3 linked regions of the Bremerella alba genome follow. The protein of the gene in region 3 binds, or shares a complex with, the protein of the main gene of each other region. Links are inferred from orthologs where the notes say so. Each region holds a gene or a part of one and is shown on either strand. Other genes may lie near its edges.

Evidence for each region. Proteins that work in one complex are often made in the same cells at the same time.
Region 1: the proteins of accD (region 3) and HOV93_RS14725 are in contact, whole or in part, in a solved structure (PDB 8UXZ), measured with the Escherichia coli proteins. The link is inferred for Bremerella alba from one-to-one orthologs.
Region 2: the proteins of accD (region 3) and accC are in contact, whole or in part, in a solved structure (PDB 8UXZ), measured with the Escherichia coli proteins. The link is inferred for Bremerella alba from one-to-one orthologs.

The regions. Positions count from the first base shown.
Region 1 is NZ_JABRWO010000008.1:115,930-123,307, reverse strand. Bases 1,479-4,307 are described here. They hold HOV93_RS14725 (acetyl-CoA carboxylase carboxyltransferase subunit alpha), read left to right. Parts: upstream 1,479-2,311; coding sequence 2,312-3,304; downstream 3,305-4,307. Other genes in these bases: HOV93_RS14720 (phospholipase D family protein), read right to left, coding at 3,402-4,106; HOV93_RS14730 (serine/threonine protein kinase), read left to right, coding at 1,479-2,261. Outside these bases: HOV93_RS14735 (glycosyltransferase family 4 protein), read left to right, coding at 1-1,178; more of HOV93_RS14730, read left to right, coding at 1,326-1,478; HOV93_RS14715 (CvpA family protein), read right to left, coding at 4,574-5,497; HOV93_RS14710 (metal-dependent hydrolase), read left to right, coding at 5,723-6,463; dtd (D-aminoacyl-tRNA deacylase), read right to left, coding at 6,494-6,943; HOV93_RS14700 (hypothetical protein), read right to left, coding at 6,943-7,378. UniProt on the Escherichia coli protein: Component of the acetyl coenzyme A carboxylase (ACC) complex. First, biotin carboxylase catalyzes the carboxylation of biotin on its carrier protein (BCCP) and then the CO(2) group is transferred by the carboxyltransferase to acetyl-CoA to form malonyl-CoA.
Region 2 is NZ_JABRWO010000008.1:288,913-296,341, forward strand. The notes cover bases 3,072-5,951. They hold accC (acetyl-CoA carboxylase biotin carboxylase subunit), read right to left. Parts: upstream 5,244-5,951; coding sequence 3,900-5,243; downstream 3,072-3,899. Other genes in these bases: HOV93_RS15455 (arylsulfatase B), read right to left, coding at 3,072-3,662; accB (acetyl-CoA carboxylase biotin carboxyl carrier protein), read right to left, coding at 5,293-5,802. In the rest of the region: HOV93_RS15445 (6-phosphofructokinase), read right to left, coding at 1-882; HOV93_RS15450 (LamG domain-containing protein), read right to left, coding at 1,129-1,983; more of HOV93_RS15455, read right to left, coding at 2,088-3,071; HOV93_RS25880 (hypothetical protein), read left to right, coding at 6,090-6,479; HOV93_RS15475 (DJ-1/PfpI family protein), read right to left, coding at 6,534-7,259; HOV93_RS15480 (M24 family metallopeptidase), read right to left, coding at 7,331-7,429. UniProt on the Escherichia coli protein: This protein is a component of the acetyl coenzyme A carboxylase complex; first, biotin carboxylase catalyzes the carboxylation of the carrier protein and then the transcarboxylase transfers the carboxyl group to form malonyl-CoA.
Region 3 is NZ_JABRWO010000004.1:52,268-59,697, forward strand. Bases 1,554-4,434 are described here. They hold accD (acetyl-CoA carboxylase, carboxyltransferase subunit beta), read right to left. Parts: upstream 3,481-4,434; coding sequence 2,626-3,480; downstream 1,554-2,625. Other genes in these bases: HOV93_RS07930 (serine/threonine protein kinase), read right to left, coding at 1,554-2,391; HOV93_RS07940 (histidine phosphatase family protein), read right to left, coding at 3,554-4,141; rpe (ribulose-phosphate 3-epimerase), read right to left, coding at 4,159-4,434. In the rest of the region: HOV93_RS07915 (hypothetical protein), read left to right, coding at 1-96; HOV93_RS07920 (DUF3891 family protein), read left to right, coding at 239-1,000; HOV93_RS07925 (small basic protein), read right to left, coding at 1,076-1,282; more of HOV93_RS07930, read right to left, coding at 1,513-1,553; more of rpe, read right to left, coding at 4,435-4,854; SMC-Scp complex subunit ScpB, read right to left, coding at 5,149-5,901; HOV93_RS07955 (sugar phosphate isomerase/epimerase family protein), read right to left, coding at 6,333-7,181; HOV93_RS07960 (hypothetical protein), read right to left, coding at 7,224-7,430.

The DNA of each region.
Region 1 (7,378 bases), on a different replicon or contig from region 3:
CCATGCGTGTTGCTCATGTGATTACCCGAATGATCATTGGCGGCGCGCAAGAGAACACGCTTTACAACTGCTTGGATCTGGTTCAAGAGTTTGGTGACGACGTTCTGCTGATTACCGGACCGAGCGAAGGCCCCGAAGGTAACCTGCTGCAGCAAGCCCACGCCCAAGGGGTGCCGGTGCAAACATTGCCTAACCTCGTGCGGAACATTCATCCGGTCACCGACTGCCGAGGCTATCAGGAAGTCAAAGCGGCCATCAAAAAGTTTCAGCCTGAAGTGGTGCACACGCATAGCGCGAAGGGGGGCATGCTCGGGCGCAGGGCCGCCACGGCGTTAAAGGTACCGGCCATCATTCACACCGTGCACGGCGCTCCGTTTCATCCCTATCAATCGACGCTCGCGCGGAAGTTCTTCATTGCCTGCGAGCGCTACGCATCTAGCCAGTGTCACCAACTGGTCAGCGTGGCCGATGCGATGACCGATCTCTTAGTCGAAGCCAAAGTCGCGCCGCGCGAAAAGTTCGTCACCGTCTACAGCGGCATGGAAGTCGAACCCTTTCTAGAGAGCAGGGGACTGCGCGAGCCAACTCGCCAGCAACTCGGCATTCAGCCCGGCGATGTGGTGATCGGCAAGATTGCTCGGCTGTTTCATCTGAAAGGGCACGAGTATGTAATTCAGGCGGCAAAAGAAGTCGTCGCTAAGTGCCCGCAGGCCAAGTTTCTTTTCGTAGGAGATGGAATTCTGCGCGAGAAGTTTGAGGGAATGATTGCCGAGGCAGGGCTGACCGATCACTTCATTCTCGTCGGCCTGGTACCCCCGAGTGACATCCCGAAGTATATCTCGGCGATGGATGTTCTCGTGCATACCAGCCTGCGCGAAGGGCTGGCCCGCGCACTTCCGCAAGCGCTTTTAAGTGGCAAGCCGGCCGTCAGTTTCGATATCGACGGGGCACGCGAGGTGGTGTCCACCATGGAGACCGGTTTCTTGCTTCCGCCAGGGGATACGGCCCAATTAACGTCCGCGCTAATCCAACTGTGCGACGATCCTGAACTCCGCGAAAAGCTGGGAGAAGAAGGGCGACAGCGGTGCAGTCAGGTCTTTCCGCACCAGGTAATGACCCGCAGACTGCGCGAAATCTATCAGGAAGTGCTTCGCCGAAATGGATGTGAAGTAGTCTAACCCTGGAAAACCATTGTGGTTACGGTAGATGTGCCGGTAGTTCGCTCTTTTGAAACTCCTTTGATTAGGGTAAGATTAAGACGTCTGTCGATCCGATAGACTTTCGGGACAAATAGGGGCAAATCCTCCTCACGGATAATCTCATCGGTGTCTACCGCAGGAAGAAACTATATCGGTCCGTACCGCTTGATACGCATGCTGCGCGCCAGTAAGACGTGCCAGGTATGGGAAGCGATCCATGACTTGGACAATCGCCGGGTCGTCATCAAAACACTTCGCGAGAACTACATTCGCGACAAGGACGAGATCAACTCGCTGAAGCACGAGTTCACCGTCGCCGGCAAGTTCGATCATCCTTTGGTCATTCATGTCTACGAGTTCGACAACTTCCGCGGTGTCGCCTATCTCGTCCTGGAATTCGCCATCTCGCGCAACATGAAGATGGCCATTCGCGAAGGCGTAGAAGAGCTCGCCTACTGGACACCCAAGATCATCGAAGAGGGAGCCAGAGGCCTCGGCTACATGCACGAGCAAGGCTGGGTTCACTGCGACGTGAAGCCAGACAATTATCTGCTCGACACCGAAGGCAACGTTAAGCTCATCGACTTTTCGATCGCGCAGAAAAAGAAGAGCGGCCTCGGCAAGCTCTTTGGCGGATCGAAAGTCAAAGGCAACGTCCAAGGTACCCGCAGTTATATGTCACCAGAACAGATACGTGGTGCAGCATTAGATGACCGCGCCGATATCTATAGTTTTGGCTGTACGATCTTTGAATTGATCAGTGGCAAGTTGCCCTATACGGCTACCAGTCCCGATCACCTACTCGATAAACATTTGCGTGCCGGTATTCCGTCGCTGCAAGCTGCCAGCGAGAACGTCACGTCAGATTTTTCTTCGCTGGTCGAACGCTTGATGGCGAAGGATCCCAAAAAGCGGCCCGACACGATGACCGATGTCGTGCGACTGTTGAAGAGCACCAAGATTTACAATATTCCACCCCGTAAGCCAGCCGCACTCGTTGAACGAGAAAAAGCGGCCGCGGCCAGCGGTGACGATTCCACCTCGGCGTCTGGCGATTCCTAGTTTCGCCAAGCGTTCTATCCCATTAATTGCCTGGAGCACTGAAAGCTTTCATGAGCACCTCGATCTATCTCGACTTCGAACAGCCGATTGAAACCCTCGAGAACAAACTGAAACAGCTTGAAGCCGAGAAAAGCGACACACCGGAACACCACGACGAGATCCGCCGCGTCCGCAAGCAACTCACCGATACGATGCGCGAGATCTACGCCGATCTCTCGCCATGGCAAACCGTGGAAGTTGCCCGTCACCAAAAGCGGCCTCAGTCGGCCGACTACCTGAACCTGGTCTTCGACGAGTTCGTCGAGCTGCACGGCGACCGCAAGTTTGGTGACGACCGCGCACTGCGAACCGGCTTCGCCAAACTCGACAAGCACAAGGTGATGTTCCTCGGGCACTTCAAAGGACGCGACCTGAAGGAACGCAGCGAGTGCTACTTCGGCTGTGCCAATCCTGAAGGCTACCGCAAGGCGATCGAAAAGATGGAGCTCGCCGAGAAGTACAACCTGCCGGTCATCGCGTTCATCGACACGCCGGGCGCCTACCCAGGCATCGGCGCCGAAGAACGCGGCCAGGCCATGGCGATCGCCGATTCGATGTTCGCCATGTCGCGTCTGAAGACGCCAATCATCTCGGTCGTCATCGGCGAAGGTGGCTCTGGCGGCGCACTAGGCATCGGCGTCGCCGATCGCACGGCCATGCTTCAGCATGCTTACTACTCGGTGATCAGCCCCGAAGGTTGTGCCGGCATCCTGTGGAAGAGCCACGAGTTCAAAGCCAAAGCTGCCGAGGCCCTGAAGTTCACCTCGAAGTATCTTCCCAAGTTCGGAATCGTCGACGACGTGATCGAAGAGCCACTCGGCGGAGCCCACCGAGACCATCATCAAATGGCAGCTCGCCTGAAGATGTATCTCGTCAAAACGGTCAACGAACTGATCGCCAAACCAACCGACCAACTGGTCGAAGATCGCTACGGCAAGTTCCGCCAAATGGGCATGTTCCTGGAACGCGAAACAGAAACCGCTCAAGCCGAACCGGCGAGCTAAATCGAAGCCAACTTGGCAACGAAATTCATCACCAAATCAAGCCGTCGCCAGTCAATCTCGCGGCGGCTTTTTCGTTTCGAAAGACTATGTTCATTTTTTAGTCGAGCGATACATTTTGAGGCCAAGTGATGTAGTCGCCAAAACGTTTGCTGTTCTTCACCTCGCCACCTTTTTGTTTGCCGAGATCAGTTAGCTCCCAATTGTTATCATTTCGTGCGATCCAACCTTTCTCTTGCAATTCGGAAAACAGAGCTTTGGAAGGTCGCTTTAATTGCTTAGCGAGTTGGCTTGTCGAGATCTGTTTCGCGAGAGAGTTCGCCTCGGCTATCGGATCGTCCTCGACAACTTCTGCTTCGATTAGCTCAACACTGATTTTGACTTGATCACTAATGCGGATCAGTCGCTGGGCCTCATCGTAAGTGTCTTTGAAAAGCTCTGGGTCGTCATCTCGATTGAACACGATTCCCATTTCATTGTTGTTGACTTGAGAGAACTCGTAGATGTTCATCGAAGTGATGATAGCTTCCGATTCGTTCAGGTAGCATTTTGCATGAAGGTTCTTACAAAAGCTGCAGCGAACAAAGGTCAACGACTCCAACCATGCAGACTCCCTGGGATGGAGATCGTTTTTCCCATACACGAGTCGAATATCGATTTTTAATCTGTCGAGATCTTCAATTAGCTCACGGATCTTATCGCTGAGCCGAAGGTACGGACTGATGATCACCAAGCGTTCTTTTGTCGACTTGATGAGCTGTTCTAAGTGGTACGTGATACCGGAAGTGTTTAAGAATTTAGCCATGGCATGAACTAAGGAAATGTTTCGTTAGTGGGAACAGAGCCCACGAGTTTACCAGAGTTGAACGGGCCAGTCTCGAAGTGGATTCTGTAGTTGTTATCGAAGCCAACTTGGCAACGAAATTCATCACCCAATCAAGCTGTCGTCAGGCAATCTCGCGGCGGCTTTTTCGTTTCGAAATGGAACGCGCCAAGAGACGCTTTCCGATGGCGTTTGGACCTGGGAGTCGGCCGTCGATCTTCGCGGCGACGAGAAGCGATCCTGAGAGACGATCTTCGCAGCGATGGCAACGAAGTTCATGAGAGAGTAGGGCCTGATCAGACGAAGGAGACGGATAACCCAGTCTCCATAGAACCCCCACTGCAACGTCCGATAATGTTTGTTATGTGCGGTTCGAGGCCTATTTTTACCGGGTTTTGTGTATTTCCCGGTTTTGGACCGCTTCTGCCCTGACGTTGCCAGTTCGGCTCTTAGTACCGTGGCTGCGTTGGGTAATATGGCTGGCCGTTCTGCATCGGAGCCGGTGCTTGTTGTGGCGGCTGCGAGTACTGCGGATAGTAGCTGCCGCCCTGCTGCTGCGGCGCCGGAATGTTCATCTGCGGTGGATAATATCCTGGCTGTTGCGGCGGCTGAGCCTGGCCGGAATACTGCTGCCAATTCGACTGAGCATTTTGTGGATTATCGATCGTCTGATTCACGAAATTCTGGAACTGCCCTGTTTGCTCTTGGACCTGATTCTGAATGTTATTTTGAATCCGATCCTGCACGTTATTCTGGAAGTTCTGGAACTCGCTCTGGAGGTTGAAATTGGCTGGGTCGATCGCCACGCCATCACCACCACTGGTACCGGCTCCGGTGTCGGCGAACCACTCGGGATTCTGTCCGTCGATGCGTTGGTTGTAGCGTTCAATGAATGGCCCCACGACCTCGTTCACTTCGGCCGGCATCACGCCTTGCAGATTGTCGATCACCTTGGTGATGTAGAAACCAGACTTCGACTGAACGATTTGCTGGCGGCTATCATCCTTGGTCAATGCCACGGCGAACATCGTCACGATGATGCACAGCAGCACTCCTTTGGCGAGCCCCAGTCCGGCACCGACCTGGCGATCCCAACTCTTGAGTTCAAAGCTCTTCAGCGTCTTGTTGACCATTGAGAAGATGACCCAGATGACCAACGAAGTCGTCATGTACAAACCCAGCATCGCGGCCTGGTTTCCCCATGGTGGCTGAAGCCCCAGCGCGTTGGCGACCGGCTCGCGAAGTTGCATCGAGATAAAGTAGCTGGCCACGAGCGAAGCAAACGAAGCAATTTGCCAGACCATGCCTTTGTACAGACCCCACAGGATTGCTCCTCCGAGGATTGCCAGCATGAGAAAATCGTATGCAACCATTGTTCGCTATCCATAGCTCCAAAAAAACTTCGCCCCAGAAGTCGCACGAGTATACGAACGTTACGTGGAAATCCGAAGGTCAGTTTCTCATGCTGCTAGCGGGCGTTGAAAAGATGCTCTGGAAACTAAACGTATCCTTCCGGTACAAGTGCCGAACTAACGACCTATCGCGCGCCGATGCACTGGCAGGGGGGCGCACTAAAAGTTTTTTGAGGCAGGGGATCCATGGCCGATTTCAATACGCACATTTCGACCAGCACGGCAGTCGGCGTTGGCGTTGGCTTCGCAGGCTACTTTCTACTCGATACGCCTGAGCCGAATCGGATCATCTCGTGCATGCTCGGTGCAGGCCTATGCAGCCTGGCTGGTATTTTGCCAGACTTAGACTCCGGCTCTGGTCGACCCCTTCGCGAAACAAGCAACGTCTTAGCAGCCGTCGTGCCCATGCTGATGGTCGATCGTTGGCAACACATGGGGCTCAGCGCCGAAGCGATCGCGTTGGCCGGTGCGTTGGTCTATATCACCATCCGTTTCGGCGTGGCCGAGATCTTCAAACGCTACACCGTGCATCGCGGCATGTGGCACAGTATTCCGGCGGCCATTTCGTGTGGTCTATTGGCATTCATCGTGGTCTCTGGCGAAAACCTCGACGTTCGCATCTTCAAGAGTGCGGCCGTCTTCATCGGCTTCATGGTCCACCTGATTCTCGACGAAATATGGTCGGTTCAATGGCAGGGGGCCCGGATACGATTTAAAAGCTCGTTCGGCACGGCTATCAAGTTCTGGTATGGCAAAAGCCTATGGTCGAATGTATCCACCTATAGCAAACTTATCGTATTAGTCGTTGTCGCTGTGGGTGATCCGATCATGATGGAACATTACCGGTTCCATCCACATCACCAAGAAACAGAAGCCGTACCCACACAGCAGATCGCAACCGAACAACCACCGCTCATTCAGCGGTAGTCTTGTTCCACAGCGTGATCTCAGCCAGCGTTAAAGAATCTTGCGGCTATCGAGCATCAACGTCACCGGTCCATCGTTCACCAGGTGGACCTTCATGTCGGCTTGAAAGATACCCGTCTCGACAGTCAGTCCCTGCTCGCGGATTTGCTGCACGTAGGCTTGGTACATCGCGTTGGCCTCTTCCGGTTTTGCCGCGCTGATGAAACTAGGTCGGCGGCCCTTGCGGCAATCGCCTAGCAGCGTGAACTGGCTGATCGCCAAGATGCTGCCGCCGACGTCGAGCACGCTACGGTTCATCTTGCCGTCGTCATCTTCAAAGATTCGCAGGTGAATTGTTTTCTCGACCAGGTACTTCAGGTCCGCGGCCTTATCCCCTTCCGCCACTCCCAGCAGCACCACCAGGCCTTGCTCGATTTGCCCGACGACCTGGCCATCGACTTTCACGTGAGCTTCCAGAACGCGTTGCACGACGCCGCGCATCAGTAGTGCCCCCCTGCCCCAGCCATCACGGCCATTCGATAGGCCTCGGTCTGATCGGTTGCATCCGGCACGATCGTCCGGGGTGATAGCAGTTCGCTGTTGGGCGAAACATTCCCTCGCACGCGCACCAATTCGACCGTCACCAATGGTTTCCGCTGCGTGGGCTCGATCGATTCCCATTGAATACGATGCGGAAACCCCGACCCTGCATCCAACAGCAAGCTGACACCATTGGGTTGCTGACGAAGAAAAGGAAACAACGCCGCTGCGTCCCCCTTTTTCGATCCTCGCACGAGAAGCAATTGCCGTTGCCCCTGGACCACGTTTTCGATCGAAGTGAATTGATAGCTTTTTTGCATGCGCCAGATTAAATGAGCGATCCCGGCTCGCGGCATCTTTTGGTGGGCAGGTGCCAGGTCGTCGAGCCGGACCATG
Region 2 (7,429 bases), on a different replicon or contig from region 3:
TTCGGCTAGGCCTTCGGCCATCACGATCACGCCAAATTCTTTTCCTTCTGCTTCACGAGCGAGCATGGTCTTCACGATGCGATCGACCACTTTTGGGACGTTCATCGTTTTCCGCTGCTTGCCGTTTTCGTCGGTGTATTCTTTGTCGACGAAATCTCCGGTGATGTCCTCGACACTGATTACCAGCGAAGCTTCGCCAGCGATCGCCGCGCCGTAAGCCAACCAACCTGCACTACGGCCCATTGCTTCACATAGGAAATAGGCCTTCGAGGCTTCACCGTCGTACAGCAGTGTACGGATTTCGGTGGAAAGGAAATCGACCGCGGTGAAAAAGCCGAACGTGAAGTCGATGCCGTTGTAGTCGTTGTCGATCGTCTTGGGCAGGTGGACGACCGGAAGCTTCTTGCTACCTTCGGGCAAGGTGTCTTGGAACATCTTGAACTTGTTGGCAGTCTTCAGCGTGTCGTCACCACCGATCGAAATCAAAGCATCCACGCCCAGCGAGCACAGTGCGTCGTAGGTGGTTTTGAAGGCCTTGCAGCGTTCGCTGTCTTTCAAGTGATCGGGGTGCGAGATCGCCTTGCCGGGGTTAGCCCGAGCAGTACCGATCATGATCCCCTGCTTGGCACGGCTACGGCTGAGGGACTTGTGGTCGAAGAGAATGTAGTCGCGATCTTCTTCCATCGGACGATCGGCACCGAACTCCATCAAGTTCGAGTAGCCGTTCATGATCCCCAGGACTTCGATGCCAGCTCGCATAAACGAGACAGCCGCGGTCGAAATCACAGCATTCGCAGCCGGTGCCGGGCCGCCGGAAAAGAGGATCGCGACACGCTTGAAGTTATGTGCAGGCTGTTCAGGACGGGAAAGGCTGTTGGCCATGATCAAAATCCATAGGGGAGTCGAATGCAATAAGTTGTCTGAACCGCTGATTTTATGCGTTACGCCGTTGTTTTCAACCTGCGTAAATTAACGGCGGCCAGGGGAAGTGGTTGCGGGGACATGCCTAACGATAGAACGCACGTAACGGGGCGTTGCTTTGCTTAAAATGGATATCGTGAGGAGCCGTCAGCTTGCAAAGTGTTTGTCGTCGGTTGAGCCGCGATTAAGCGACCCATCACCTGGGTTTTATTTACCTGAAATCGTAGCGGAATGGACCTCCGCCAATTCCTCTGCAGATAGGGCTCGCTTATAAACGGCTACCCCGCCCAGCTTTCCGCCGAAGCCTTGTTTGAGCATTGGTTTCTCGGCCTGGGGATAGTGGGGCCAATTGGGCAGGCACTGGCGAGCCACGGTGAAATCGGCTCCGTCCTTGCCGCCCTCGAAGATCGGCTTGTTCCAGGGAAACGGGTTGTGGCCTGGGTGCTCGTCGAGTTTGCCGTTGACGTAGACGCGGAGGAACTCGTGATCGTAGGTGTAAGCGATCATGGTCCACTGCCGTTTGGGAAGCTTGGTCTGGCCAGAAGCGTACGAGAAGCAAAAAGGCTTGCCGGGGGTCGCCCCGCCCACGTCCGATGCGTAGCCGTGCGTTTGATGTTTGGCAGGAATGCGATCCATCGTTTCAAAATTGGTTTGACTGCCAGCACAGGTAAACAAAGCATACTGCCGCTTTGCGTCGCGTTCGTTCCACATGCCGGCGATGTACTGCCAGTTGGCGTCGCTCTCGCGCTGAATCCAGGCGATGATCGTGACTTCGTCTTTGCCGCGAAAGTTCAATGCTGGGCAATCTTCCCGCGGTAGTAGCAGCCATTGTCCTTGGCGAATCTTCAGGCTCGTGCCGAAGATACCGTCTTCGGACTGTTCGATGGGGCCATTCTGAGGTTTCAGAACGTAAGAATGGGGCCCGCTGCTGGCGTAGCCATCGGCAGTTTGCTTCTGAAAGTCCCAGAAGCAAACCAGGCCCGGTCGGTCTACCACCGAGGGTGAGACCTCCTGAGCGGAGGCAATGGAAGCGAAACCAAAGAACGCGACAAGAAAGAACAAGCGATACAGCATCGTTTCAAGTAGGCCAAAATGGGGAATGAAGTCGGGTGGCAGGTTACGTCGTTAGTAGGAGATTGTAACCTGTCTGTCGCTTGAATTCCCGCTTACTTCACGATTTCGTCCCGTAGGCCATCCATCTTGCTCGCTTCGGCTCCTTGCGGGGCTTTAGGCCACGGGGTTTCGCCTGGGGCCCAGTCTTTAGGCTGCGTCGCACGGACGGCTTCGACCTTCTCGATCAGCCACTGAGGGACGTCCGCTTGCTCTTCGGCCCCGTAAACGTACGGCAGCGGCGGATCCATCAGCAGCGGCTTGTCGCCCAATGGCGGACGTTCTTTGCCGACCACGTCCAGGCGTTCGCTAAGCTCGGCCACCAGTCGTGGGTGCTTGATCGCGATGTCGGTTTGTTCTGACGGATCTTCTGCAATGTTGAATAGCATGTCCCCCATCAACTTAAAGTCGCCACGGCGAATCGTTGGTAGCCGGACGCTGCCAGCGACATCGTAAATGATCTCGTTGCGAGGGCTCTTCTCGCCAGAGAAAAACGTCTCGGTCATGTCCAGCCCGTCGATAGGCCTCTCTTGCTTGTGGTTACCGCCGGCCAGGGTGATGAACGTCGGAAAAAAGTCGGCGATGAAAACCAGACCATCTTGGGTGGTGCCGGGGGCAACATGGCCAGGCCAGCGAATCACGCACGGCTGACGAACGCCTCCTTCGAAGGTCGTGTTCTTAGTACCGCGAAACGGCGTGCTCAGTTCTTCCAGCACAGGGCCATTATCGTTGGCAAAGATGAAGAGCGTGTTCTCCTTGAAACCGTTCTTATCAATGGCCTGTTCAATGCGACCTACTGCTTGATCGAGACTTTTCAGCATCGCATCACGAATGGCAAGCGGGTCATTCGGGTCTCCCTGAAAACCAGGAGGCGGATTCAACGGGCCATGGACCGCATTGAACGCGACGTACATGAAGAACGGTTCGTCGTTGCCCTGGCGAGACTCAATGAGGCGTACCGTTTCATCCGCGATCAAATCGGTGGCATAGCCTTCTTCGTTGATGGGTTGCTGATTGCGGTGCCAGTCATAGACGGCATAGCGGGCCGGCGCGTTGTGCACAATCGTTTTGGTGTAATAGTCGATGCCCCAGGCATAGTGACCGTACTGATAGTCAAAGCCTTGCCCCATCGGCAAATGTTCGGGTAGCCACTCGCCGAGGTGCCACTTGCCCAGCAGGGCCGTGAAGTAGCCAGCGTCGTTCAATGCCTCGGCGACGGTACGCTCGTTGGTATCAAGGGCATGGATACGCCGGGTTGGTTCTCCGCTTTTGGTGTGGGCAAGCTCTAAGCCCAGCTTGGCGAGATAACTTGGCTTGCCGAAGTCTTCGGTCCGCCAGTCGCTCCAAGTTCGGAAGGCATATCGACCGGTAAGAAATGCCGAGCGGGTCGGGGCACAGACGCTATGCGTGTAGAACTCGTTGAGCCGCATCCCTTCGTTCGCCAGCTTGTCCATGTTAGGCGTGAGCGATGTTTCTTCCGGCTGATTGAAGCCCGGTTGATTCCAGCCCATATCGTCGGCCAGCACGAAAACAATATTAGGCCGGCTGCCTGGGGTATCGGCGAAGGTCGTGTTCGCATTCAGTAGCAAGGACAAAGCGGCAAACAGCAAGAAAAGCAGACGAGGGATCATGAACAACACCATAGCTCGACTAGATGAGATGGGGATCAGCGAGACGCTCATTTTCGCAAGTTCAGTGCGAAATTGAAGACAAAACTCACAGTGCAATGGAGAATTACCGCGAATGGAAGCGTGCGTTACACCCAATTGCCGATTTGGTAGAAAAACGACGGCAATTGTTGCAAGGGCAGGCGAAAAGAGGCCTGCCCGGTAACGCGACTTGCCAATACAAGCCGCGCGTTGGCTTTGTTAAGAAAACCAGGTTCGTTCCACAAACGTGGTGTCGATCTTCCCTTCCGCAAACGCAGAATGGTTGAGGACCTTCTTGTGGAAGTTGGCGGTGGTTGTAATTCCGTCGGTGCGGAGTTCATCGAGTGCCCGTAGCATGCAGCGAATCGCTTCCTCACGCGTGTTGCGATGCACGAGCAACTTGCCGATCATCGAATCGTAATGCGGAGGCACAACGTAGCCGCTGTAGACGTGCGAGTCGAAACGGACGCCGGGGCCGCCGGGGACGATCAACTGATTGATCTTACCTGGGCATGGCATGAAGTTTTTGTCGGCGTCTTCGGCATTGATTCGGCATTCGATCGCCGCGCCTTGCAGCTTGATGTCCTCTTGTTTCCAAGGGAGCGGTTCGCCACAGGCAACTCGGATTTGAGCTTGGATCAGGTCGATACCGGTGACCATCTCGGTGACGCAGTGCTCGACTTGAATTCGGGCGTTCACTTCGATGAAGTAGAAGTTCTCGTCCTTATCGACGATAAACTCGACAGTCCCGGCATTCTGGTAATCGGCTGCTTTGATCATCCGCACGGCGGCCGCGCAGATTTCGTCGCGTGTCTTCTGCGAGAGGTTCGGTGCGGGGCTTTCTTCAATCAGCTTCTGGTGCCGACGCTGAGTACTGCATTCACGCTCGTACAGGTGGACCGCATTGCCGTGATGGTCAGCGATTACCTGAACCTCGACGTGTCGCGGATGTTCGACGTATTTTTCGATGTACACGCCTGCGTTGCCGAATGCGGCTCCGGCTTCGGTTTGAGCCTGATTGAGGGCATTTTTCAGCACCAAATCATTGGCTGCCACACGCATGCCGCGGCCACCACCACCGGCGGTCGCTTTGATGAGAACCGGGAAGCCGATCTCGTGGGCGATCTTTAAGGCCTCGTCTTCGCCTTCGATCAGACCAGCCGAACCTGGCACGACCGGCACGTTTGCCTCGCGTGCCATGGTGCGAGCCGTATTTTTATCGCCCAGCTTTGACATCGCTTCGGGCGTGGGGCCGATGAAGTCGATGTTACAACTGCGACAGATGTCATTGAACTCGGCATTTTCTGCCAGGAAGCCATAGCCAGGGTGAATCGCTTCGACGTTGCCGACTTCAGCGGCGCTGATAACGCGATCGATCTTCAAGTAGCTTTGGGCACTCTTAGCGGGACCAACGCAATAAGCTTCGTCGGCCAGTTTCAAATAGGCAGCGTCACGGTCGGCTTCGCTGAAAATAGCGACCGTTTCAATGCCTAGTTCTTTACAGGCACGAATGATACGAAGGGCGATCTCGCCCCGGTTGGCGATCAGAATGCGGTTGTACATGACGTCTTGGTTCCTCGCTGCTTGGACGCGAGGCTAGATGAGGAACGAATTAGCCCTGTGGATCAACCATGAACATTGGCTGCCCGTATTCGACCGGTTCTTCGTCCTTGACGAGAACCTTGACGATCTTGCCGGACATTTCGGCTTTGATCTCGTTGAACACTTTCATCGCTTCGATGATGCAGACAACGGAATCATCCGAGATGTGATCGCCTACGCGGGCAAACGAATCGGCATCTGGCTTGGGCTTCGAGTAATAGGTACCCACCATCGGGCTCTTGATGGCAACCAGGTGAGAGTCAGCCGCTGGGGCCTCGCTACCACCTGAGGCTACTTGGCCTGGGGAACCCGCGGGTGCTTGCGCAACGGGCATCGGTGCGGCGTGCATCGGTGCCGGAGCGGCATAAATCGGAGGCTGACCACCTCGCTTGAGCGAGATTTTCTGGTCGCCTTCGCGAAGATCGAGTTCGCTCAGGTCGTGCTGCTTCATCAGTTCAACGAGCGAGCGAACCGTCTCGACGTTGAAAACTTTGCTAGAAGTCGATTTGGAATCGGACATTCGTTCTCTCCCACGGGATCATCCGCTAGGGGAATATGGTCGAATTGTATTTTGGCAAAGCTTTACAGCGTAAGGGATAACGGTAGGTGTCGTCCAGATGGGTACCCACCGGGAGAAGATTTGACAGGCATCTTCAGCATAAGGGACAATTAGCGCCCTTTGCGGGACAAATTGGGCCGGTTCACCCACCTGAACAGGCAATTTCCCTTTGACTCGGTCAGATTTTTACGTGAACACTACCTTCGTGAACGCTTGAATAGCCGATTACACCAAATTGATTGCCGGCCATGAGTGATTTTCAAGGTCCGACGCTCGAAGACCTGCAAGGGGAATGGGTTTGCGTCAACTTTGGCAACGATGGGCATAAAGTTCCTTTCTATGTTCCCTGGTTCAGAAAACCGCGGATCGAGTTTGAAGGCTACTGCTATAGGGCATTCGATGGCGATATTTGCCTGGAGCAAGGGCGTTTCGATATCCGACGGGGTGTCCAGTACTCGCTTCTCGATCAATTGATCGAGTATGGAGAGCACCACGGCAGAGAGCATCGCGGCATCGTTCGCTGGGTCGGCGATCAGCTAGAGCACCTGCAAGGGCATGTCGGTTACCCACGACCAGATGGGTTTCCCTATGGGAAAGGCTTTAGATGCCACTATGCCCTTTTGAGGCGAAAGCGGTAGTCCCGCCATCGCTCGGATGAATGATTGCTACCAGCCGTTTGAAAGATGAGTCTGTCATTCGGTTGTCGAAATCTTAAATTTGGCCGCCAAGCGTTTCGCCGTTTGCAGACGTTTTTCCGTAAGCTGGGATGTCTCGGCCGTTACTCGGCTAAGTAGTTCATCATCCGCGAGTTCCGGGGAACCAACCCCGAACGGAGGGTCGGGGGCATATTGAATCGCAAGTTCAATCCCTTTGGCGACTTCCTCTCCACGAAGTAAGGCAGCCACACGAAGAGCGCCATCAATCCCTGACGTGAGACCGGCCGCACTTACCAGATTGCCATCGATAACGACCCGCTCGTGGGAGGTCCGCGCGCCGAAATATTTCAGCAGATGGAGTGAAGCCCAATGTGTCGTCGCGGAACGCCCTTTGAGCAGTCCGGCTGCTCCACAGATTAACGAACCGGTGCAGACAGAGAATGTTATTTTCGCCTGGCGAGCTTGCTTGGTGATGAAGTTAAGTACGGTTTCATCTTCCATCAACTGCTCTTGCCCGGGACCCCCAGGCACCAAAAGCACATCCATCGGAGCCGCTTCCGAGAAGGAGGCGTCCGGTACGAGCTTAAGTCCTAGCTGATCTTGAACGACCGTTGGGGTTTTCCAAAGAAGTTGAATCGAACTATTGGGGAGGCGGGCAAGCACCGAAAAAGGCCCCGTCAGGTCGATCTGATCCATGTCCGGAAAAACGATCGCCCCTATTCGCAGCGACTGGTCAGCCGGCGTAAGAAATTCTTTCGACATACTTGTTGGGTCCGTCACGAGATTCTCCGTATCACTTGCCATAAACACCGCCGATTGAAGTATATACGGCTCTAAATCGAGATCGTCGCTTCCTCAAACGTCTTCGGCACGCTCGTCAGCACTTCGTGGCCGTCCTTGGTAACCAGAATGTCATCTTCTATCCGTACGCC
Region 3 (7,430 bases):
GCGTCCAAGCCGACCATTGCGGCCAGCCCGAAAGAAGAGGAATCGGAGGAACCAGAGTTGGTCTCAGCGAAAATTGAATCGGTTGAAAAACGCTAATCAGCGTGACCGGAGCGTACAATGATGAGGGGCGTTGCTTGACCTCGCATGGTAGCATCTTGCTCCCGGCCCCTCTTCACTGTTTGCTGGAGAGAGGGACCCAGAGGAACCGCTCTCCCCTCGTCTGCTGAAAGGCCCCAACGTGATTGTCCGCCCCTACAAGTTGCCCGACGATGAACCGAAGCTGTTTTTAATTCAACAGTCGGTCCATGCAGCTCTCTCAGGCGATCTTGCTTCGCACTGGGGCAACGGTCCGTTCGCCCCTTTGGTTCACCCTGAGGTAGTCTGGCCGGCCATCTTTCATCACGACGATGGCTGGATACCAGTCGACAAGTCTCCCCCGATCGACCCGAAAACCAAACGCCCCGTTTCGTTTCTCGACTCCCCGGCCCCTGACTCGCATGCCATCTGGACGAAGTCGATTGAGTGGGCAGGGCGGATCAGTCCGTTCGCTCAATACTTGATCGCCGAACACTTCATGACCCTTCGCGAGCACAGCGAGTCGGCCGAAAGCAAAGCAGGCCAGACCTTCATTCACAAATACGAAGAGCTGTGCGAAACCTGGCGAGATAACTGGGAAAAGCGTCACCCACAGTGCACCGACGAGGAAGAGAAGCTGGCCCTGGCCCAACTGCGTTTCTTCGACTGGTTCAGTCTTTGGATGTGCCTGGATGCTCGCAACGAGGTTTACACCTTCGAGCAAACACCGGGCAACGTCCCGCTGACGGTCGATCCACAGCCCAGCGGCAGCATCCTGACATCTCCCTGGCCCTGGACGGTCGATCGCGTCCACGTGGCCGTAGGAGGCTATCTGGTGCCCGATCGAGACTATGTCGACACAGATGACCTGCTAGTCGAAATGAACGACTGGTGCCGTATCGAGTGGGAATTTGCACCCAAGTAGAGGGGCGGCGCAACGCAAAAAGCCCTGACGAGTTCGCCAGGGCTTTTGCTTGATTCATGTGGTCGCGAAAGACGACTACTTCTTCGCGTCTTCTTCCTTGACCTTCTTCTTCTTCTTCATCGCGAGCTTCACGACCTTGGTCTTGGGCAGACCGATGGGCGAAGTGGTCTCTTCGTTGAAGTCCCCTTTGGACCTCATCTGAGCGATACGTTCGCTACGCTTCAGCACGCTGCGGGTCGAAATACCACCCCGCTTCACTTTTAGGCTCTTATCGATGGTCACGGTAACTCTCCTGATTTATGCGTTATCAGGCGGAATACGGGCAATCCGCCGGGTATTCTATCGCCTAGGCGACAATTTTGGATCGAGTGGAAACGCATCATGATACCAGAGGCCGCAGGGGCGTCAAGGCGTAACTCACCCACCTATTGGGCCACTTCCACAGCAATTCACGACAATGAAGGGGGATCAAGGATCTAGGTTTTTGCCCCTGGGCCTAAGGGCCCAACCGGCTAGGCGTCTAGTCGCTTGATTTTCTGCAGAGCATTGAGCAGATCCCGGGTTGTTTCCGGCCGGTTACGAGGATCACGGTCAATACATGCCATGACAAGCTCACCTAACTCGCGATTGAGCTTTGGGCGATGGTCGAAAATGCTGCCTGGCGGGACCGAATCGTGGCTTAAGGCATCGCGGCCGGTCCCTTCTACGCTGACCCATGGCAATTCGTAAACCAAAAGCCGAAATGCAGTTACACCCAGCGAAAAGATATCAACGCGCTGATCGGTGGGGCGCCGCCGCACAATCTCGGGGGCCATGTAATTCGGAGTTCCCGTTCGATTGCCTGGGGCCATGAACTGTGGCTTAGCTGGCAAGGTAAGCCCGAAGTCGATGAGTTTGCACGAACGGCAATCCGGAGAGGCGATGAAGTTGCGGGGGCAGATGTCGCGGTGGATGTAACCAGACTCGTGAACGCAAGCCAACGCATCGGCCATTTGACGCAACAGCACCAACTGCTTCCCTTCCAGCATCGGATCGCGGTCGACAATCAGCGCATTGAGCCCTTTGCCCTCTAAAAACTCCATAAGCAAGTACTGCTGTCCAGAGGTCACCATGCCGTGTTCCAGCGTCCGTACGATGCACGGATGCGTCAGAGACATGGCAATTTCACCTTCCTTGGGGCGCGTCAGCCCTTGGAAGCGAGAATCGAAGAACTGCTGCTTTTCCAGATCGAGAATCTTCAGCCCGAGGGTTCGGCCGGTCGAGTGCTCGCGGACCTTGTAGAACTCGCTCATCGTCCCAGAGACGGCTTCTCTCAAGATTGAGAATCGCGAGGCGATATCAAGCTTGGGCTGGCCAGAGAACAGCGACGTAAACTTCTTGAGCAGGCTCATCGGAAAAAGAGACTCGCGCGATCAGGGAACAAACTTGAAACGATACTTCAAATTTAGGCCCCTGAACGGATTTCGTCCGACAAAATTGGCGCATCAATCGCCAAAATCGACGTCGCTTGAGTAGGTTTAGCCTGTCTGTTCCGGTGCCTCTAACCCCCACTTTAAGCTGGCATGCAAAGTGGCACAAGACGATCCATCGTCGAGCGTGTTGCTGGGGTATAAGGCAAACCGAGGCTATTTACCGCAGTAATCGATCGACCGAGCGATTTCGAGCTTCAGCTTGTTTCGCGGAACGATCCGGTCCACAAACCCATGCTCCAGCAAAAACTCGCTGGTCTGGAACCCTTCCGGCAGATCGATGCGAATGGTTGCTTTGATCGTTCGCGGACCGGCAAAGCCTACCAGGGCTTTCGGTTCAGCGAAGATCAAATCTCCTAAGGATGCGAAGCTGGCCGCCACGCCACCCATGGTGGGATTGGTCAAAACGGAAATAAACAGCCCGCCGGTCTCGTGGAACTTAGCCAAGGCTGCGGTGGTCTTGGCCATCTGCATGAGCGACAAAATGCCTTCGTGCATCCGGGCACCACCTCCGGAACCGCTGATGATGATCAACGGCAAGTCCTGAGCCGTCGCTCGCTCGATGAGGCGGGTCAGCTTTTCACCAACGACGCTTCCCATGCTGCCCATAATGAACGCACTGTCAGTCACACCGATGGCGACCCGTCGCGCACGAATCATCCCGCAGCCCGTCAGCGCCGCTTCTCGCAGGCCGGTTCGCTTCTGCTCGGCCACCAGGCGGTCGGCGTAAGACTTTTTGTCCTTGAATTCCAACGGATCGAGCGAATGGAGGTTCGTATCCCACTCTTCGAAGGTGCCGGTATCGAGAACCTGTTCGATCCGCTGCTGAGCGGAAATCGTCCAGTGATAGTCACACTCAGGACAAACGCCAAGCAGGTGCTCGGCTTGCTTGCGGAAGATGACGGCCTGACAGCCGGGACAGCGTTGCCACAGCCCTTCTGGCACGCCACGCTTCTTGGGCTTGCCAGATTCTTCGGTTTGGGAAACAAGTTCCGAGGAGACGGATGCCATGTTCGATGCCTCGACGAGGGGAGTAGTCGGTGAAGTAGTTTCGCCCGTTTCAGCCACTTGCTTCTTGCCAGGCTTAGACTTTGGAGACGACTGCGTTTTTTTCATACTGGATCAATTCCCACCATCCACATCGACGTTCGGCCTGCCACAAATCGCCAAAGGCGGTATGCAGGATCTCGCTGCGAATGATGGATGCCAGAGGTTCTGGGGCGACTACAATCACGTTGCCGTCACCTTTTTGATGCTTTTTCCATATCTTGTCTAGTGCGTTCTGGACACGCAAGCGCACCTCGCCCAGGGTCTCCCCTTGGGGGGGACAGACCGCCTCTGGGTTTTCCTGCCACAATCGGTAGACCGTCGGCTGGTTCTGCTTGACCTCGGTAATCAGCTTTCCTTGCCAAAGACCGGCGTTCAAGTTCGCCAGACAATCCAAATGCCTAATCTTCTTACCCAGGACATGGGCGAAGGTCTCGGCAGTCTGCTGACATGCCTGACAGGGGCCACTGTAAATGGCTTGGACGGCCAAGGCCTGAAGTTGTTGAACCATCTCCGATGCCTGGCGTGTCCCCTCTTCGGTGAGAGGAACGGCAAGACGACTACGAATGCGACCCTGAAAGTCGTATTCCGTCTGCCCAGGTCGGACGAGCACTATGCGTAACATGGTTAAGCTGTTCTCAACTAGGTCGAAACTTGGGCGGAACGATAGAGTTGATCAATCGCTACACCGTAATCCGATTGATTGAAAATCGCTGACCCGATTACCAGGAGATCAGCCCCGGCTTCGGTGCAAGCCTGAACCGTTTCCAGGTTCACGCCTCCGTCGACTTCCAACAGAAGCTCAGGAGGACCGACTTTTCGCAAAGCTTCAAGCTTTTCCAGCGCTACAGGATTGAACGCTTGGCCACCAAAGCCTGCATTCACACTCATGATTAATATCAAGTCGGCTGTGTCCACAAAGGGAAGAACTCGCTCGACGGGGATATCGGGGTTAATGGTCACCCCCGCCCCACAACCCAAATCCTTGATCTCTTGCAGGACTTTGGCTGTGTCGATTCCAGTTGCTTCCTCGTGAACAGTGATAATATCCGCCCCTGCTTCATAGAACTGTCGGATATAACGCTCTGGATTCTCAATCATCAAATGGACGTCGAGCGGAAGTTGTGTCAACTTACGAAACGCTGCCACAATGGGCATTCCGTAAGTGATGTTGGGGACGAAATTTCCGTCCATTACGTCCAAATGAAGTGCTTGCACGCCAGCAGCTTCCAGTCGCTCTACCTCACCGCGCATATCGCTAAAGTCACACGATAGCACCGATGGCAGAATGAGCGGAGACTGTTGGCGAAGTCGCGCGAGATGCGAACGACGGGACATGCCAAACCTTGCGTCGGGGGGATGAATCACTTCCGAGGAAAACCACTTTGGTATTCATTGGACGATACTCACTAAGTATCGCGGAAGCGAGTTTAGGGGCAACTTGAACCCCTCAAATTCGATGGGTCGCATTGTACCAAGCAGATGTCGGCTCGTCAGCCGCCAAACACAAGCATCGCCCTAAGCACCTACAACAAAAAGACTTGCGGCAACGCGAATTCCGCTAGACACCTTCTTAAAACGAGCACGTATCTCGATTTCCACACTTACGGCTGCACCTGGTCGGCTTCTGTCTTAATCATCAAGCGATTGCGGTTGGGGCAGATCATCGAGCGAGGTTAGCCCGAACAATTGCAAAAAGCGTTCGGTGGTGGTGTAACGTTTGACCCGCTTCTCTTCCGGATCTGGCTGCACCCGAAGCAGCCGACGGCGCACCAACTGCGTAAGGATTGGCCCGCTCGGTTTGTTCCGCATTTCGTCTACTTCTTCGCGTGTGGAACCTTGGTTGTAGGCCACCAGCGAGAGGACATCGATCGCCGGCTGAGACAGCTTGGCCTCACGGACTTTGCCGTAGAATTTCTCGCGCAAAGGGCGAAACTCGTCACGAAGGGCCATACGATACGTTCCGCCGACGGCCGTAATCGCGTAGGGGCATCCTTCCGCTTCGTACTTGCGGTTGAGCTGCGAGACCAGGTCGTCGATTTCGTCTGCCTGAACGCCACGCATCACCGAGGCGGCTTTTTCAGCCGTCAACTTATCATTCGACGCGTGCCCTACAAACAAGATCGCTTCCAGGATGGTCGTCGGAGAAACCTCGCAAGGATCGTCTGCTTCCGCTTCATCGGCCAAGCGAGAAATGGCTTCGGCGGTCGATTCATCCTCCGGCGCCGATTCCTCCTCGGGTGGCTTCTCTTCCTGAAACGGCACCGGGCGATTGCCCAAAGCTTCGGCGTAAGTCTCTGACAAACGATCTAACGAAAGCCCACCGTCGTCGGCATCGTCAGCGAACATGGCAGAGAGATCGAATTGTTCCTCATCGTCGGTCATAACCGAACTATATCGGGCAAACCAATGGAAACCAAGATGAAAGGGGACGCTTTAGCCACCGAGGGCAGAAGTATACGAACCACCGATTACACGGATGGCCACGAATAAGAAGAGGAGAGCAGGGCCCCTTGAGCGACGCTTCGGGTGACTCAGAGATTTATCTCTGAGTCGCCACAGGCCACATGCGGCTAAGGCATTGGGCATGAATTAAGTGGCATGCCGATCTCATCTTCCAACTCTGTCCATGATCCGCTTGTCGGCTTCGCCGACCCAGAGATGAATCTCTGGGTCACCCCTATCCCGCTAAAACCACAGCCCGAAACTTCTTCCCCAGCAGAGTTTATCCGTGCAATCGGTGGCGAATCCCTCTTCGAAACAAAGCTGGCCACGCGTACGTGGCCAGCTATCGACATCAAGTTGTTCCGCAGTGCTTACCAGCGTTTGGCAACTTCCTGCTTCATGAACGTCAGGCTGTCTTTGGCTAGTTGCAGTTCGGTGTCGAACATCTTCCGCCAAATTTTGGTGGCGGCGGCAATTTCCGGCAGGGCCAGGCCGAACGCTTCCACGACCATCCAACCGTCGTACCCGACTTCCTTCAGCGTGTCGAAGTTGGTGTCGAAATCGATGTGCCCGCTACCAGGCGTGGCGCGGTTGTTTTCCGAGATGTGCACGTGCGTCAGCACATCGGAACAATCGCGAATGGCCTGGGCGATGTCCCCTTCTTCGATGTTCGCATGGAACGTGTCGTACATCATCTTGCAGTTAGGATGATCGACTTCACGCACGAACCGGGCCGAGTCCCTATGAATGTTCAAGAGGTACGTTTCAAAGCGATTAAGCGCTTCTACGCCCAACATCACGTTGACGTCGCCGGCATGTTCGGCAACTTGCCGCATCGAATCGACACCCCATTTCCATTCATCTTCGGTTGGGCCGGCACCACTGAAGATACCGATCGCCGAGTGATACGGACCGACCAACGTTTCCGCTCCGAGAGCCGCACAGCAGTCGAGGGTCTTCTTGTTGAGCTCAACGCCCTTGGCACGCACCGACGCATCGGAGCTGATCGGGTTATCTTCTTCGTTGCGAACGGTCACGGCGGTGCAGGCCAAGTCCATGGCTTTGAGCTTCTCGCCGTACTTGGTCCACTTATCGACGTCGAGATTGAACAGTGGGATCTCCACCCCGTCATATCCCATGGCCTTCAACTCTTCGACGACCGGCAGCAAGCTGTCATCGGGATCTCCGGACCAAAGCAACAAGTTCATGCCATATTTCATCGACGGGGTCTCCTGGTCTTTATGAAAAACATTGAAGGGCTGTTACGTGGAATGTGCGGTCAGCAAGACCGCAGACGAGGCCCGTACGTCTTGGCGAAGCTCTGGCAAGAGCGTCGCGAACGTGTCAGGCAAAGCTGGTAGTTTGACGCGTTGCATCACCTGATTCAACCGGTAAAGCAGTTTTTCGTCGTCTGGATAGTCCGCGAGAAAACGAACCTCGACGAACCGCCCAATGAACCAATCCAAGCG